Regions from separate parts of the Mesorhizobium sp. M7A.F.Ca.US.014.04.1.1 genome, predicted to be linked through region 3. Evidence: predicted binding sites of a transcription regulator. Region 3 holds the regulator's gene; each other region holds the start of a gene.
The links. The regulator LexA, encoded in region 3, represses DNA repair genes until DNA is damaged. The targets are predictions, from matches to a motif close to TGTTCNNNNTGTGTTCNG.

Region 1 (6,079 bases), on a different contig from region 3:
AGGATGGCGAAGAGCATTCCAAACAGGCTCACCAGCAGGCAGACGATGGTGAAGCGGCGAGCAAGCATTGGGTCGGTCTCCTTCAACACGCCGGAGAATGCCCTGATGCAACTGAACCGGCTCTGATGGCGGCGTTCATCTGCGGTTCAAGATGATTGACGGGGTTTCGACGGCGCCGGCGTCGGTTGGATAGCCGCCGGCCTCCATCGAGCATCACCGGCGCAGGATGTGTCGACAAAACGAAAACGGGGCCCGTCGGGGCCCCGTCATCAGGTCGGAAAGATGCGCTCGATCAGAGCTTGTGCCAGGTCTGGCTCTTGCAGATCAGCCCGCCGAGCACGCAGCCGCTCATCTTGAGAGAGGTGCCCGACAATGTCGCCTTGCCCGAATAGGTCTTGTCGTTTGCCGGATCGGTGATGTTGCCGGCATATTTGTTGTCGCCCGTCGCCTTGAGCGAGCCGATGGTCTTGCCGGCATATTTGCCGGACTTGAGCGTGATGGAAAACGAGCCGCCGCCAGCGATGGCTGCGGTGTCGCCGGCCTGCGTCTTCCAATTGCCCTCGATCGGATCGGCCCAGGCCGCACCGGCCATGATCAATGTGGCCGCAAGGGCCAGGCTCACTCTTCGAAACATGTCTTCCTCCCTTTAGATGTCCGGCCGGATGCTCCGCCTCGGTCTGCCGCTTACGCAAACGTAAGCTAATCCAGCTCCCGGCAAAACAAAAGCGGTGCCGCAACGGAAGACTTTCGGATTTTGAAGGGCCCCGAATGCGCCTCCTGGCCAAGGAAATGAAACGATCGGCGCATCGCCTTTGTCTCCTGTGGTTAGCGAAGTCTTGAATTGGCATCGGGAAATTTTCGTCAAATTTGACGCAAGCAGGCTGAATTGCTGGCTTTGTATCCTTAACGAATTTCCGCGTTTACCTCTTGTTTTAGCTTTGTTTTCCTCAAATTAAGCACGCCATTTAACGACGGATTCAAGCCTGCACGGCATTCTCGAAAGCATCGGAAGAGCAGCCGCCAAGGACGAAAGAAGGCAGCTCTCGGGAGCCTGACAGGGGCCGGAAACAGGGGATTGAAATGGCACGTTTTGAAATGCTTGAAGCAGGTTTCGGCGCCATGGGGGCAACTGCCCAGGCCGACATCCTTTTCGAACTGGGCATGATGTATGCGACCGGCCGCGATTGCGAGACCGATGTCGTTGCCGCCCACAAATGGTTCAACATCGCCGCCATCAAGGGCTCGGCCCGCGCCGCGGAACTGCGCTCGGAACTGTCGGCGGCCATGTCGAAGGTCGAGATCGCCACGGCGCTTCGCGAAGCCCGCGAATGGATGACCATGCACTGAAATCTGCCAATCGCAGACAGGCCTATCGAAGACAGGGAAGCTCCGGGATCAAGGCCGCACAGACGGCCGGACCCGGCGAAATTGAAGGCCGCGCAAGACGGTCACGAGGGCAAGAGAAAGAACGCGGCAGGCCGCAAGGCCCAGTCGTGCGCGACACAGGGAAGCTGAGCGGGATTTTTAGGGGCGGGGCGCCTGGAGATTGCTCGACGGGCAAAAAAGCCACGACCAGCCGGAACAAGGCTGGCGTGGGTTTTTGCGTGGATGACGTCTTGCAGGCCCAATCGAGCGGCGCCAATGCGCCTAGACAGGCCGAATGAAGGATGAAATTGTCCCGCCTCTCTGGAAGAAGCGTGGCCGGGGCGGCCGCGCGTGAGTGGAGGAGTTCTACCATCATGAAAAAATTGAGTATTTTGAACGCGGCCATATTCGGCCTGATGATGAGCACGCCGGTCGCATTCGCCGACGATATCACCTTTGCGGTGATCGGCCCGATGACCGGACAGCTCGCCACCATCGGCGATCAGTTCAAGCAGGGCGCACAGGCCGCTGCCGATGCGATCAACGCCGCTGGCGGCGTCAACGGGTCGATGATCAAGCTTGATATCGAAGACGACCAGTGCGATCCCAAGCAGGCGGTGTCGGTTGCCAACCGCGTCGTCGCCGATGGCGTCAAGTTCATCGACGGCCATGCCTGCTCGGGTTCGAGCATTCCGGCCTCGGCCGTCTATGCCGAAGCCGGCGCGCTGATGATGAGCCCGGCTTCTTCCAACCCGGTGCTGACCGACGCGGCCGCCAAGGCCGGCTGGCCGACGATCATGCGCCTTTATACGCGTGACGATGCGCAGGGCGCCTTCATCGGCCCATGGATCGCCAAGAAGTTCGCCGGCAAGAATGTCGTCGTCCTGCACGACAAGAGCGCCTACGGACAGGGCGTGGCTGACGCCGTCAGGGCAACGATGAATGCCGGCGGCCTCAAGGAGGTCTACTATGACGGCATCAACGCTGGCGAGAAGGACTATTCGGCTCTCGTTACCAAGCTCAAGGACTTGAAAGCCGACGTCGTCTATTTCGGCGGCTACCATCCTGAAGCTGGCCTGATCCTGCGTCAGTCGGCGGAACAGAACCTGAAGTTCCAGCTGATCATGCCGGACTCCATCGCCTCGCCGGAATTCTGGCAGGTCGCTGGCCCGGCCGGCGAGGGCACCATGTTCGTCTTCCCGTCGGATCCGCAGGCAAAGCCGGAAGCCAAGGCAGCCGTCGAGAAGATCAAGGCCGGCGGTTTCGTGCCGGAGGGCTTCACGCTGTTCTCATACGCCACCATCCAGGCATTCGCCGAAGGCATCAAGCGTGCCGGCAGCGACGATCCGGCCAAGGTTGCCGAGGCGCTGAAGAACGGCACGCCGATCAGCACCGTCGTCGGTAATGTCACCTTCGACGAGAAGGGCGATCTCAAGAATGCCAGCTACGACATCAACCAGTGGCATGACGGAAAATATGCGCCGATCGCGCAGTAATCGCCGGCCCGGCGACTGAATAGCATAGGGAAATGGCCGGGGTCGTCCCCGGCCATTTTCTTGTTTGCCCTGTAGTCTGCCTTTCGAACCGTCAGCTGGCTACAGCGGCCGAAGCGGCTTGTTCCTCGACGAACCGTACCAGCACCGTCCCGTCGGTCACCTGCACGCCCTCGGTGGCGATCTCGGCGATCACGCCGTCATGCGGCGCGGCGATGGTGTGTTCCATCTTCATCGCCTCCAGGATCAGCAGCGGTTGACCCTTGATCACGGCATCGCCCTTTCCCACGCGCACCAGCTTGACCAGTCCCGGCATCGGCGCGCGCAGGCTGCCTGAACCCGCCGCTGCCTCGTCGGCTCGTGCGAGCGGGTCCGGCACCGTAAAGGTGTAGCCGACGGCGCCTTCGAACAGGGTGATGTGGCCTGGCCAGCGGGCGAGGCGTGGTGTTGAGCGAAAATCATGCGAATTGGTGTCGTCATAGGGCTTGTCCAGCGTCACCTGGAACCGCCCGTCATGCCGCACCGAAACTTTCGCCACGATTTCGTCTTCGCCAAACTTCAAACGTGTGCGTCGCGCCACGCTGTGGAAATGCGCATAACCGGCAAGCGACGACCACGGATCGTTGGGTGACGGCGATGCTCCGGCGCCGGAGGCCGCAACGGCCGCGGCAGCGATGGTTTCGCCGGTCGGCGGCGCGACCTCGGTCAGCGCCGTCTGGTGCCTGGCGATCAGGCTGGTGTCAACATCGCCTGCGGCGAAATCCGGATCGGCGGCGAGAGCGGCAAGAAAGGCGGTGTTGACGGTCGAGCCGGCGATCTCGGTCCGGGATAGCGCCGCGCCAAGCGCCTCCAGAGCCGCCTGCCTGTCCGTTGCGTGGACGACCAGCTTGGCAATCATCGGGTCGTAATAGGGCGAGATGGCGTCACCCGCTCGCACGCCAGTCTCGATGCGAATCGTGGCGCCTTGCGGGGCCGCATCCGGAAATTTCAGATGATGCAGCGTACCGGTCGCCGGCAGGAACCCTTTTGCCGCGTCCTCGGCATAGATGCGCGCCTCGAAGGCATGGCCGACGAGCGCGATCTCGCTTTGCGTCTTGGGCAGCTTTTCGCCTGACGCGACCCGCAACTGCCACTCGACCAGGTCGGTGCCGGTGACCATTTCGGTGACCGGGTGCTCGACCTGCAGACGGGTGTTCATCTCCATGAACCAGAAGCGGTCGGCCTTCAGGCCCTGCGAGGCATCGACGATGAACTCGATGGTGCCGGCGCCTGAATAATTGATCGCCTTGGCGGCCTTCACTGCCGCCTCCGTCATCGCCTTGCGCAAAGCGGGCGTCATGCCGGGCGCCGGCGATTCCTCGATCACCTTCTGGTGGCGGCGCTGCGCCGAGCAATCGCGCTCGTAGAGATGCACGACATTGCCCAAATTGTCGCCGAAGACCTGCACTTCGACATGGCGCGGCTTGTCGACATATTTTTCGACCAGCACACGGTCGTCGCCGAACGCGGCTTTCGCCTCGCGCCGTGCGCTGGACAACGCCTCGGAAAACTCATCGGGATGCTCGACCCGGCGCATGCCCTTGCCGCCGCCGCCGGCGCGCGCCTTGATCAGCACTGGATAGCCGATCTCGCGCGCCTTGGAGGCAAGCAGCACGATCTCCTGCGCCTCGCCATGATAGCCCGGCACGACCGGCACGCCGGCCTTTTCCATCAGCCGCTTGGCGGCGTCCTTCAGCCCCATGGCACGGATAGAGGCCGCGGATGGGCCGATGAAAATAAGCCCCGCCGCTGTCACCTGGTCGACGAAATCGGGATTTTCCGACAGGAAGCCGTAGCCGGGATGAATGGCTTGCGCACCCGTTGCCAGGGCCGCCGCGATGATCTTGTCGCCGCGCAGATAGCTTTCGCCGACGGGCGAGGCGCCGATATGCACCGCCTCGTCGGCCATCTCGACATGCAGGGATTTTGCGTCGGCATCCGAATAGATGGCGACGGTACGCACGCCCAGCTTCCGAGCCGTACGGATGACACGGCAAGCGATCTCGCCGCGGTTGGCGATCAGGATCTTGGCGAACATGGAGCCTCCGCATGTAAGGTTCGAAGTCCATGGGAAGCATGGCGCTTGAACACCCCCCTCTGACCGGCAGGACAGAGGGGGGTGCTGTCTCGCGAGCCTTTTAAGCCCTCGGAGTAAACCTCTCCCTTACCAGGGAAGTGCTCTACCTTGCGGTCGGCTGTACCTACTTCGAGGCCGCGATCTCGCAACTGCCGCCGGTCGTGACTTTGTAGTGGCCGCGGGTGGACTGACAGGATTTCATCGCCAACTCTTCGGCCGTCTTTTGAGATGGTGCGTTGAGGTGGCCGCCGCAAACTATGTACGACGACATTATCCGTGCGTAGGGAGTGGTTGCGTACGCTGAATGGCCACCGGCCGCGACATAGGCCTTGTAGGCCTTGGTGCAGGGATCCTTGGGATTTCGCGGCAGGTACGGCGGGAAACGCTTGTCCCCCTCGCTTCCCGCCAGTGAGCCGGCCATGCCCGCTCCGGATGCTGCGAACACCAGCAATACAGCCAATATCGCCATGGCTGTTCGCTTGGAATTCGTGGATTTCATTTTGTCTTCCCCAAGGAGAAAAACCGGGCGCTTTCCGGTCTATTTGGACGCGGCGATGCTGCAGGCGCCGGCGACGGTAACCTTGTATTTGCTTTTGCTGGCCTGACAGGATTTCAGTGCCAGTTCCGCCGCCGCCTTTTGTGACGATGCATTCAGCTTCACGCCGCAAACGAAGTACTCGGTCGCCGGAACGATTGGCGTCGCCGCGAAAGCCGAATGGCCTGCGGCTGCGAGATACGCTGCATAGGCCTTCCCGCAGCCCCCGGTGGTTCCTATAGGAATGGTCACCGGGTAGCGCACGTCGCCCTTGCTGCCTGCCAGCGATCCGGCCATGGCAGCGGTGGAGGCCGCCACCATCAGCAAGCCTGCCACTATGGGGGTGGCTGCTCGTTTGCAGGTCCCGGATTTCATTCTGCTTCCCCCATTCGCAAAAAAGTCTCGGCCGGTTGCTTATTTCGATGACGAGATTGCGCAGCCGCCACTCGCGGTCTTGAGCTTCCACCGTGTCAACCCGGCCTGGCAATTGCGCAGCGCCGTCTCTTCCGCCGCCTTCTGGGACGGCGCGTTGAGCTTCGTCCCGCAGATGATGTAGAGGTCGACAACGCG
Region 2 (5,462 bases), on a different contig from region 3:
ATATAAGAATTTCGGGCGCTCGATCAACAGCGACCGGCAACAAGTGTCGCCGGCCGTAATCTTATTGCGAAGTGGATCGCCGGACCTACTTGTCCTTGAGCTTCATCGCCTTGACCGGCGGCGCCTTCAGCGCCGGAGCCGGAGCGGGCTTCTTGGCGTCCTTCTTCGGCTTGCGGGCTTCCTTGCCTGCCTTCATCGCACCTTTAGCCATGATTCGTTCCTCCTGATGTGAGAAGCCAAGTGAAACAAGAGAACCGCCCGACCGCAAGGGGTTAGCGACTGTTGCCGCCGACAGCGGATCGCTTTCAACCGGTTTCTAGAGCAATTCACCGTTTCGCGGAAACAGTGAATTGCTCTAACTCTTTGTTTTGACGCAATTCCGGACGGAAAACCGCTTCACACTTTTCCTGGAATTGCTCTAATTTGCTCGTAAACCATGGCGGTCCGTGCCATGGTCATTTTCGCACTGCAGCATCGACCCGAGCTTCGCCGGGTGATCGTCAGGCAGGCCGTCAGGACGACAATGCGAATCCACATCGGCTGCGAGATGAGCTTCGACTTTCCGCAGGAAACGCCGCTCATCGCGATGCTGAATGTGCACTATTCGCGGGCCTCCGATCTCGAGCGGCCGGATTTCCTGATCTCCAATCCGCCGGTGCCGATCGAAAGCTATCGCGACAGTTTCGGCAATTGGTGCAACCGGCTTGTCGCGCCGCCCGGGCGCTTCACCTTCGGCACCGACGCGGTGATCCGCGACCCCGGCACCTTCGAGATGGGCGACCTGATGGCCTGGCAGCACGAGGTGCGCGACCTGCCGGCGGACACATTGCTGTTCCTGCTGCCCAGCCGTTTTTGCGAAAGCGACCTTCTGGCTGACGAGGCGTGGCGGCTGTTCGGCAACACGCCGCTGGGTATTCCGCGCGTGCAGGCGGTCTGCGACTTCGTCCACAGCCACATCGTCTTCAACTACGGCAATGCACGGCCGACGCGCACCGCGGCGGAAGCCTATCGTGAACAGAGCGGCGTGTGCCGCGACTACGCGCATCTCGCCGTCACCTTCTGCCGGGCACTCAACATCCCAACGCGCTATTGCACCGGCTACATCAGCGACATCGGTATGCCGAAGCCATGGGCAAGCATGGATTTCTGCGCCTGGATGGAAGTCTATCTCGGCGGCCGCTGGCATGTCTTCGACCCGCGCAACAATGCACCGCGCATCGGCCGCATCCTGATCGCCTCCGGCCGCGACGCCGCCGACGTGCCGCTGACCCATATTTTCGGCCCGGGAACGCTTGCCGGCTTCAAGGTGTGGACCAGCGAGATCATCGAGTAGTCGCCGTTTTCCATAGACCGGATCTCTCATGGCCGCTGCCGTGGACGACCCGACATTCGCGCGGTGTGATGCCTGTGGAGCTTTAGCGGCCTGGCCGCTAGACTGCGCCTTGAACGGGGGCAAATGCCATGGCCGGGCACGGCGGCTCAAAAAAGGTGATCTACGCGGCGCTCGCCGGCAATCTCGCCATCGCGCTGACCAAGTTCGCCGCCGCCGCCTTTACCGGCAGTTCGGCGATGCTGTCGGAGGGCGTCCATTCGCTGGTCGATACCGGCAATGGCGGCCTGCTGCTCTACGGCATGCACCGCGCCGCTCGCCCTGCCGATCGCACGCATCCGCTCGGCCACGGCCGCGAACTCTACTTCTGGAGCTTCATCGTCGCGCTCCTCGTCTTCGCGCTGGGCGCCGGCGTGTCGTTCTACGAAGGCGTGGTCCATATCATGGCGCCGGAGCCGGTCGCCAACGCCAAGGTAAACTATATTGTTCTGGGCCTTTCCTTCCTGTTCGAAGGCAGTTCGTGGTGGGTCGCCCTGAAGGAGTTTCGCCGGCAGAAGGGCAGGCAAGGCTGGCTGCAGGCCGTGCAGTCGAGCAAGGATCCGAGCGTCTACACCGTGCTGTTCGAGGACAGTGCGGCACTTCTCGGCCTGATCGTCGCTTTCGCCGGCATATTGGCAGCGGAACTGCTGGAGATGCCGGAGCTCGACGGCGCCGCCTCGATCGGCATCGGACTGATCCTTGGCGCGACCGCGATCTTCCTGGCCCGCGAAAGCAAGGGCCTGCTGATCGGCGAGCCGGCGTCGCCCGAGGTGCAGATGAAAGTGCTGGCGATCGCCCAGCAGGATCCGGCGGTGCAGCGGGCGAACGGCGTCCTGACCGTCCATATGGGGCCGACAGAGATCGTCGCCGGGCTCAGCATCGAGTTCGAGGACCATTTGACGGCGCCCGAGATCGAAGCTTGCGTCGAGCGCCTGGAGGCGCAGTTGAAGAAGGAAATGCCGGAGATCACACGGCTGTTCGTCAAGCCGCAGACGTCAGGCACCTGGGAGCAGCGACGCAGGCTGATCGATTCCGCATCCGATCCTGCCCTGGACTAAAACCGTGCCATTGCCTCACGGCCTTGCGCCGCTAGATTGAAGGGGCTTTGGAGGAACGAAGATGAGAATAGACGGCGGCTGTCATTGTGGCGCCATCACCTACGAGGCGGAGGTCGATCCGGAAAAGACCACGATCTGCCACTGCACGGATTGCCAGCAACTGACCGGCACGGCTTTTCGCCTTACGGTTCCGGCGCCGGAAAGCAACTATCGCATCACCAAGGGCACGCCGAAAATCTACATCAAGATCGTGGCGAGCGGCGCCAAGCGCACCCAGGCCTTTTGCGCCGACTGCGGTTCGCATCTTTACGCCACGTCTGTCGGAGATGGTCCGAAGGTCTATGGAATTCGCGTGGGGACCGCGCGGCAGCGCCAGGATTTGATCCCGACACAGCAGAAATGGCACCGCTCGGCGCTGCACTGGCTGCCTGAATTTCAGGGCATGACCACGTTGGAGGAGCAGTAGCGCCGGTCCGGCACCGCGCCTCAATCGTCGCCTTCGACGACCCTCAGCCTGAGCTGCCCGGTTTTCGAATCGGCAACGCGCGCGCCGGTATCGACCTTGGCGGCGGGAGCCCGTGACGCGGCGTCTACGGCGGCATCGCCGTCGGGCTGCGCGCCGAATTCCAGCGCCTCGATCTTCTGGCCGCGCTTGGTGACCTTCGACGTCGAAACCAGTATGTCGTCGATGTCCTTGGCCGACTGGCCGAAATGCACCTGCAGCTTGCGCACCCGCTCATCGACACGCGCAACATCCTCCATCAGCCGGATGACCTCGCCCTGGATCAGGTGCGCCTGTTCGCGCATGCGGGCATCCTTGAGGATCGCCTGGATGACCTGGATCGACAGCATCAGCAGCGACGGCGAGACGATGACGACGCGCGCACGGTGCGCCTTGTGCACGATCGCCTCGAAATTCTCGTGGATCTCGGCGAACACCGATTCCGACGGCACGAACATGAAGGCAGTGTCCTGCGTCTCGCCCTGGATCAGGTATTTTTCCGAGATATCGCGGACATGGATCTCGATGTCGCGGCGGAAGGCCTGCGAAGCTGCCTTCTGCAGATCGGCGCCATCGGCGGCGCGGATGGCGTTCCAGGCTTCCAGCGGAAATTTTGCATCGATGGCCAGCGACGGCGCGCCGTTCGGCATCTTCACCAGGCAGTCGGGCCGGCTGCCGTTCGACAGCGTCGCCTGGAACTCATAGGCACCGTGCGGCAGGCCGTCGGCAACGATCGCCTCCATGCGCGACTGGCCGAACGCGCCGCGCGTCTGCTTGTTCGAGAGGATCGCCTGCAATTGCACGACCTGGCCGGCGAGCGACTGGATGTTGCCTTGCGCGACGTCGATGATCGCCAGCCGTTCCTGCAATTTGGCCAGGCTCTCATGCGTGGATTTGGTCTGCTCGGTCATGGTCTGGCCGAGCCGGCCGGTCATGGCGTCGAGGCGTTGGCCGATCGATTGCGTCAGTTCCGCCTGCCGTGCGCCGAACACTTCCGCAATGGCGCCCATGCGGCCCTGCATTTCGGCCTGGCTTTGCAGAATGCCGGCCATCCGCACTTCCGCATCGCGGGCATGATCGGCGGCTTCCGCGGCCGCCACGGCGCGCGCCTTGGCCGACCGCCACAACGCAATGACCAGCGCCACGAACAGGGCCAGAAACAGCAAAACGCCGAAGGCCAGCGCATGGCCGAGCGTGATCGTTGTGGCGCCAAGCCGGGCGACAGGCTCCGAAAGGATGGTGCTCAAATCATTCATGTGGACAGCATAGACGATTCGCCGCGATAGCACAGATCAAAACGTGAACGCGCCTGATGCCAACCGGTTGACGCGTTTCGCTGGAGGTCTTAGGTGGAACGCCATGCCGATCAAGCCGCTCATCATCCTTCCCGACCCCATCCTGCGCCAGGTTTCCAAGCCCGTAGAGCGTGTCGACGCGCCTTTGCGCAAATTAGCCGACGACATGCTGGCGACCATGTATGAAGCGCCGGGCATCGGGCTGGCGGCAATCCAGATCGGCGAGCCGCTGCGCTTGCTGGTGATCGATCTCGCCAAGGAAGACGAGACGCCGGCGCCGCATGTCTTCATCAATCCGGAAATCCTGGAGAGCGCCGATGCGCGCTCCGTCTATGAGGAAGGCTGCCTGTCGATCCCGGATTATTACGCCGAGGTCGAACGCCCCGCCGCCGTGCGGGTCAAATATCTCGACCGCGACGGCAAATTGCAGGAGATAGAGGCCGAGGGGTTGATGGCGACCTGCCTGCAACACGAGATCGACCACCTCAATGGCGTCCTGTTCATCGATCACATCTCGAAGCTGAAGCGCGACATGGTGGTAAAGAAATTCAAGAAGCTCGCCAGGGACAAGGCGCCGGGCAAGCTCGCGGGATAAGGTACGGGAGTCCCCTCCAGGCCTATTGTCGGCAGGATTGCCACCAAATGGAGATGCCGACGGTCGACATGCTGATCAGGGACATTCCTGAGCCTTTGAAGCGCGAGATCGAACTGGCGGCGCGCGAGGTCGGCCAGAGCGTCTCGGACAAGGCCATCGGCCTTCTGCGCAAAGGCATAGTTGCGGAGAGGCCGGCCCGAGAGGAGTCGAGCCTCTCGGCGTGGGCTGCAATTCGCTCGGCTTTCGTATCTGAAAGCGCAATTGGCGATGAATACGCGGAAATCATGGAGAAGATCGAAGCGGAAAGATAGCGCGACGGTCGTCCCGCGACTTCGACGGCCTTGACCTGAAGCTCGTAAACCCGTTTGAAGCGGATGCCTGAGCCGGCACACTGCGCGAGCAAGAAGACAGGATACCAGAAGAAAAAATGCCCCTTCGCGTCATCTTCATGGGCACGCCGGAGTTTTCGGTGCCGACCTTGCGCGCGATCGCCGAGGCTGGCCATGAGATATCAGCCGTCTATACCCAGCCGCCGCGCGCTGCCGGACGACGCGGACTGGAGCTGACGCCGTCGCCGGTGCAGCGCGAGGCGGAGCGACTGGGCATCGAGGTGCGGACGCCGGTTTCGCTCAAAGGCGAGGCC
Region 3 (6,079 bases):
TGCCGCTGCCTTGCCAATCGCCGCCCCGACCTCCCGGACGATGCCTGCGATGCGTATGTCCGGGCACAGCGTGTAGGAGGGCATCGCAACGGCGAAGCCGCTGCCGACCGCGCCATTGGCGAGATGCGACCACAAGCTCTTGTCGGTCTCCAGCCAGTAACCACCATGGATAATCACCACCAGTCCTTTGGGCGCGGCCTTGGGAAGGAAAAGATCGAGCCGATTGCGCGGCCTGTCGCCGTAGGCGATGTCGAGCCGTGCCCGGCTCTCTGCCGAGAGCGCATCGCGGAATGCTGCCGCTGGCTCGGACCAGGCGGCTGGCCAACGGTCGCTGCCGGCAATGTTCGCGCCGTTGGCATAGGCATCATCCCAATCGACGATGTGACGTTCGAACATCTGCGCCCTCCCCCAAAACGGCATCGCTGTTGCGCTAGCAATGGCCAGCGCCACGCCATGCGTCAATGCTCCAGGGCAAAAACATTTTAGGCTTGAAACAAATTTCGACTGGTGCGATCCTGCCCGCACGAACAGCCGACAATGGGAGGTCTGCTGTGCTGCCCTCACCTGCAGATGTTCACCCTTTCGGCGCGCATCTCCGAGCAGGCGTGATGGGCAGCACGAAGCCTCCTCAGAGCAGGACCTTAGGATCCACCACATCCAGCCAAGGCGCATTGCGCACTGGCCAGGCAGCAGACGGGAGAGCGGCGACATGCTTGGGCCTTCAGCGCATATCGACACGTTCACGCGCGATCACCTGCCGCCGCCGGAGCAATGGCCCGATATACTGCTCGACGGCTTCGACTATCCCGAACGCCTCAACGCCGGTGTCGAACTGACCGACCGGCTGGTCGAGAAGGGCCTCGGCGACCGCACAGCCCTGATCGGCAATGGCCGCCGCCGCACCTACAAGGAACTGTCCGACTGGACGAACAGGCTCGCCCACGCGCTGGTCGAGAATTATGGCGTCGAGCCCGGCAACCGGGTGCTGATCCGCTCGGCCAACAACCCCGCCATGGTCGCCTGCTGGCTGGCTGCCACCAAGGTCGGCGCCGTGGTCGTCAACACCATGCCTATGCTGCGCGCCGGCGAACTGGCCAAGATCGTCGACAAGGCGGAAATCACCGTCGCGCTCTGCGACACCAGGCTGATGGACGAGATGACCGCCTGCGCCAAGGACAGCACCTTCCTCAAACAGGTCATAGGCTTCGACGGCACCGCCAACCATGATGCCGAGCTCGATCGTGCCGCTCTCGACAAGCCGGTGACATTCACCGCCGTCAACACCGGCCGCGACGATGTCGCGCTGCTCGGCTTCACCTCGGGCACGACAGGCGTGCCGAAGGCGACGATGCATTTCCACCGCGACCTCCTGATCATCGCCGACGCCTATGCCCGCGAAATCCTGGAGGTGACGCCGGACGACATCTTCGTCGGCTCGCCGCCGCTGGCTTTCACTTTCGGCCTTGGCGGGCTCGCTATCTTTCCCCTGCGCTTCGGTGCGGCGGCGACGCTGCTGGAGCAGGCGACGCCACCCAACATGATCCACATCATCGAGACCTACAAAGCCACGATCTCCTTCACCGCGCCGACTGCCTACCGCGCCATGCTGAAGGCCATGGATGAAGGTGCCGATTTGTCTTCGCTGCGGGTTGCCGTTTCAGCCGGCGAAACCTTGCCCGCTCCGGTTTTCGAAGAGTGGACGCAAAAGACCGGCAAGCCGATCCTCGACGGCATCGGCGCCACCGAAATGCTGCACATCTTCATCTCCAACCGCTTTGGCGACATGAAGCCCGCGTCGACCGGCAAGCCGGTCGGCGGCTACGAGGCGCGCATCGTCGACGACGAGATGCGCGAAGTACCGCGCGGCGCGACCGGCAGGCTGGCGGTGCGCGGCCCGACCGGCTGCCGCTACATGGCCGATATCAGGCAGAAGGACTACGTGCGCGACGGCTGGAACATCACCGGCGACACCTTCACGCAGGACGAGGACGGCTTCTTCCATTTCGCCGCGCGCTCCGACGATATGATCGTCAGCGCCGGCTACAACATTGCCGGCCCCGAGGTCGAGGCCGCACTTCTGTCACATCCCGACGTCGCCGAATGCGCGGTGATCGGCGCCGAGGACGCCGAGCGCGGCCAGATCGTCGAGGCGCATGTCGTGCTGGTGCAGGGCGTGGCGCCTGACGCATTGACGACCAAGCGCCTGCAGGACCATGTCAAGGCGACGATCGCGCCCTACAAATACCCGCGATCGGTGAAATTCATTGCTGCTTTGCCCAAGACCCAGACCGGCAAGATCCAGCGCTTCCGGCTGCGCACGGAGAAAGTCAATTGAGCGAGCCCTACGATCCGGCGTCCGAAGGCGCACAGATGTCGTTCAACGAGCGCATGTCGTACAGCGACTATCTGCACCTGGAGAAAGTGCTGGAGGCGCAGACACCGCTCTCGTCGGCGCATGACGAGATGCTGTTCATCATCCAGCACCAGACCTCGGAACTGTGGATGAAGCTCGCTTTGCACGAGATTGGCGCCGCGATCCGCTCGATCCGCGCCGACCGGCTTGAGCCGAGCTTCAAGATGCTGTCGCGAGTCGCGCGCATCTTCGAGCAGCTGAACAATGCCTGGGATGTGCTGCGGACGATGACGCCCAGCGAATACACCGAGTTTCGCGACGCGCTCGGCCAGTCCTCGGGTTTCCAGTCCTGGCAGTATCGCGCCATCGAGTTCATGGCCGGCAACCGCAACCTGGCCATGCTCGGCCCTCACAAGCATCGGCCTGACCTCAGCGGAAAGCTGGAAGCCATTCTGGCCGAGCCGTCGCTCTATGACGAAGCGCTGCTGCTTTTGGCGCGCAACGGATTCGACATCGGTGCCGATGCCAGGCGCACGGACTGGCGTGAGACGCGAACCGAGAATGAAGAGGTCCTGGTCGCCTGGCAGACTATCTACCGCGATCCGCAGCGCTACTGGATGTTCTACGAACTGGCCGAGAAGCTGGTCGACTTCGAGGATTATTTCCGCCGCTGGCGCTTCAACCACGTCACCACGGTGGAGCGCATCATCGGTCTGAAGCGCGGCACCGGCGGCACGTCGGGCGCTTCGTATCTGAAGAAAATGCTCGAGGTCGTGCTGTTTCCGGAGCTGTGGACGGTCCGCACCCGGCTCTGACATCATCGAAATGAGAACAGGCTCACCGAAGGGACGCTCTGTGGCGGAAACCCCTTCGCGAACAACCGGGGACTGACCATGAGTGGAATTCCTGATCTCGCCGCAGTCGAAGCGATGGATGCCACGGATCCGCTGCGGGCCATGCGCGACCGTTTCATTCTGCCGGAGGGGGTGATCTATCTCGACGGCAATTCACTGGGGGCAGCATCTCATGCCGTTTTCGGCGAGCTGCAGCAGGCGGCGACGCAGGAATGGGCCCGAGATCTTATCCGAGCCTGGAACACGGCCGGATGGTTCGAGATGCCGATCGAACTCGGCGACCAACTCGGACGCCTGATAGGAGCCGCGGCCGGCCAGACCGTTGTCTGCGACACGACATCGACCAACATCTACAAGGTGCTGCACGCAGCGATGGAGATGCGGCCCGGCCGGTCAGCCATCGTCGCCGAAGGTGACAGTTTTCCCACCGACCTGTACATCGCCGAAGGCGTGGCCTCGACCCGGGATGGCGTCCTGCTGCGCCTCGCGGGCGTCGACGCGCCGACCATCGAAGATCTGATCGACGAAAACGTCGCGGTGGTGCTGGTCAACCACGTCAATTACAAATCGGGTGAACTGCGCGACATGGCGGCGCTGACGCGCAGGGCTCATACGGCCGGAGCGCTGATCGTCTGGGATCTCTGCCACACCGCCGGCGCCCTGCCCGTCGAGCTCGATCAGGCAAATGCCGATTTCGCTGTCGGCTGCACGTACAAGTACCTCAACGGCGGTCCGGGCGCGCCGGCCTTCATCTATGCCGCGCAGCGCCACCACGGCGATATCAGCCAGCCGCTCAGCGGCTGGTGGGGCCATGCGCGGCCCTTTGCCTTCGAACGGGGTTATGTTGCCGGCACCGGCATCCGCCGTTTTCTGTGCGGTACGCAACCGGTCCTGTCGATGCGGGCGCTCAAAGGCGCGCTTGCCATCTGGAGCGACGTCGACATGGCGGCATTGCGAAAGAAGAGCGTCGCGCAGACAGAACTGTTCATCCAGCTCGTCGAAGCCAAGTGCGGCGCCTACGGTCTCACGCTGGAGACCACCCGCGACGCGACCAGGCGCGGCAGCCAGGTGTCGTTCCTTCACGACCACGGCTATCAAATCATGCGGGCGCTGATCGAGCGCGGGGTGATCGGTGACTTCCGCGCACCGTCGACCATCCGTTTCGGCTTCACGCCGCTCTATGTCAGCTACAAGGATGTGTGGCTGGCGGTTGAGGTTCTGGAAGACATTCTGCGCACGGGAGCATGGAAGGACCAGCGTTTCGCCGTCAAGGAAGCCGTTACCTGACGCACCGATCCCGGCGATCCGCCGTCGCTGCCCTCACTGCCTGGCAAATGACGGAGAGCTGAATTTCCAGCCAAAATGCCCAACTGACGTTGGCGTTTTGGCTCCGTTTCGTTCACGGCCAACGAACGTCCCGAAGGTTGCAATCGCCCCTTGTCGAGGTCGATCGACAGATAATGCCAAGCTTTGGTAGGGGATAAGCCACAGGTCATTAACCATAACAATTTCAATGTGAGCAGGCGCATTGCCGAAGGTGGCGCCCGTCGATCGTAACCCGCTGGCAAGCGCCAAATAATTTCAGCAGCCTTAACAAATTCATTAAACTTTAAACGGTTGCAGAACACAACTGGAACAGATAGTGTTTGTTCTGGGTTTGTTTTTCGATTCTGGTTTCAGGGAACCTGGGGGCCGCCATGCTGACACGCAAGCAACATGAACTGCTGATGTTCATCCATGAACGCCTGAAGGAGAGCGGCATTCCGCCATCCTTCGACGAGATGAAGGAGGCGCTCGACCTTGCCTCCAAATCCGGGATTCATCGGCTGATCACGGCCCTTGAGGAGCGCGGCTTTATCCGCCGGCTGCCCAATCGGGCCCGCGCGCTGGAAGTGCTGCGGCTGCCGGACTCCATCGCGCCAGGCCTCAATGCGGCAAAGAAGTTTTCGCCAAGCGTCATCCAGGGCAGTCTTGGTCAGGGTGGTGCTCTTGGCCGGCAGATCAAGCCGGCGCCTTCGCGGATGCCTTCGCCCGGCAATGACGACGATGCGGTCTCTGCCGTTTCGATCCCGGTCATGGGTCGCATCGCCGCCGGCGTGCCGATCGATGCCATCCAGCATCAGACGCATTCGATTTCGGTGCCGCCGGACATGATCATGGGCGGCGCGCACTATGCGCTGGAGGTCAAGGGCGATTCGATGATCGAGGCCGGCATCTTCGACGGCGACACCGTTATCATCCGTAACGCCGACACGGCCAGCCCCGGCGAGATCATCGTGGCGCTGGTCGATGAAGAGGAAGCGACGCTGAAGCGGTTCCGCCGCAAGGGCGCCTCGATTGCCCTCGAAGCCGCCAATCCAGCCTATGAGACACGGATTTTCGGGCCGGACAGGGTCAAGGTGCAAGGCAAGCTCGTCGGCCTGATCCGTCGCTACTGAGACGGCTGTGGGTTGACCACTGGCTTCTCGGGTTTCTTGAAGGGTGCCAGCCCCCTCGCCTCGCGAGAGTATCTGCGTTGCGTGTGCCAGGGCCGATATGGGCTGTCCACCGCGAAGCTGATCGTCGCCGGCGTGGTCGCCGATTGGCGATCGAAGAAGACCGCGGCACTGCCTTTGCGAGCCAGTTGCCGCTTGGTGATGACGAGAACCAGCGGGTTGTGACAGGCGTCATAGGCGGTGGCGTCGTTGACGACGATCAGTTCGGCGAAGCCGCAGGCTTTCCAGGTGTCCTTGCGGTCCTCGACATAGGCAATGATCGCACCGGACATGTGCCTGGCCACGCAAACGCCTGAGGAGCAATAGAACGGCGATCCCGGCGGTAGCTCAACGGCATCCGCGACGTCGAATTGCCCATCGCTGTTGTCGAACACTTC

Region 1: a site for LexA is predicted at 929-946, ahead of EOA22_RS19170 (sel1 repeat family protein). Genes of this name have one in related genera too.
Region 2: a site for LexA is predicted at 4,218-4,235, ahead of EOA22_RS21685 (DNA recombination protein RmuC). Genes of this name have one in related genera too.

The regions. Positions count from the first base shown of each region.
Region 1 covers NZ_RZRW01000286.1:1,384-7,462, reverse strand. The annotation lists gene EOA22_RS19175 (DUF2147 domain-containing protein) at 293-634, opposite strand; gene EOA22_RS19170 (sel1 repeat family protein) at 1,081-1,347, shown strand; gene EOA22_RS19165 (ABC transporter substrate-binding protein) at 1,740-2,861, shown strand; gene EOA22_RS19160 (acetyl/propionyl/methylcrotonyl-CoA carboxylase subunit alpha) at 2,953-4,935, opposite strand; gene EOA22_RS19155 (hypothetical protein) at 5,099-5,473, opposite strand; gene EOA22_RS19150 (hypothetical protein) at 5,513-5,884, opposite strand; gene EOA22_RS19145 (hypothetical protein) at 5,924-6,079, opposite strand, start outside.
Region 2 covers NZ_RZRW01000353.1:20-5,481, forward strand. The annotation lists gene EOA22_RS39575 (hypothetical protein) at 86-211, opposite strand; gene EOA22_RS21670 (transglutaminase family protein) at 524-1,333, shown strand; gene EOA22_RS21675 (cation diffusion facilitator family transporter) at 1,462-2,427, shown strand; gene EOA22_RS21680 (GFA family protein) at 2,489-2,893, shown strand; gene EOA22_RS21685 (DNA recombination protein RmuC) at 2,914-4,185, opposite strand; gene def (peptide deformylase) at 4,289-4,819, shown strand; gene EOA22_RS21695 (plasmid stabilization protein) at 4,888-5,130, shown strand; partial or broken gene fmt (methionyl-tRNA formyltransferase) at 5,247-5,462, shown strand, end outside.
Region 3 covers NZ_RZRW01000281.1:134-6,212, reverse strand. The annotation lists gene EOA22_RS18960 (alpha/beta hydrolase) at 1-396, opposite strand, end outside; gene EOA22_RS18955 (AMP-binding protein) at 710-2,335, shown strand; gene kynA (tryptophan 2,3-dioxygenase) at 2,332-3,168, shown strand; gene kynU (kynureninase) at 3,247-4,494, shown strand; gene lexA (transcriptional repressor LexA) at 4,905-5,645, shown strand; partial or broken gene EOA22_RS18935 (competence protein) at 5,639-6,079, opposite strand, start outside.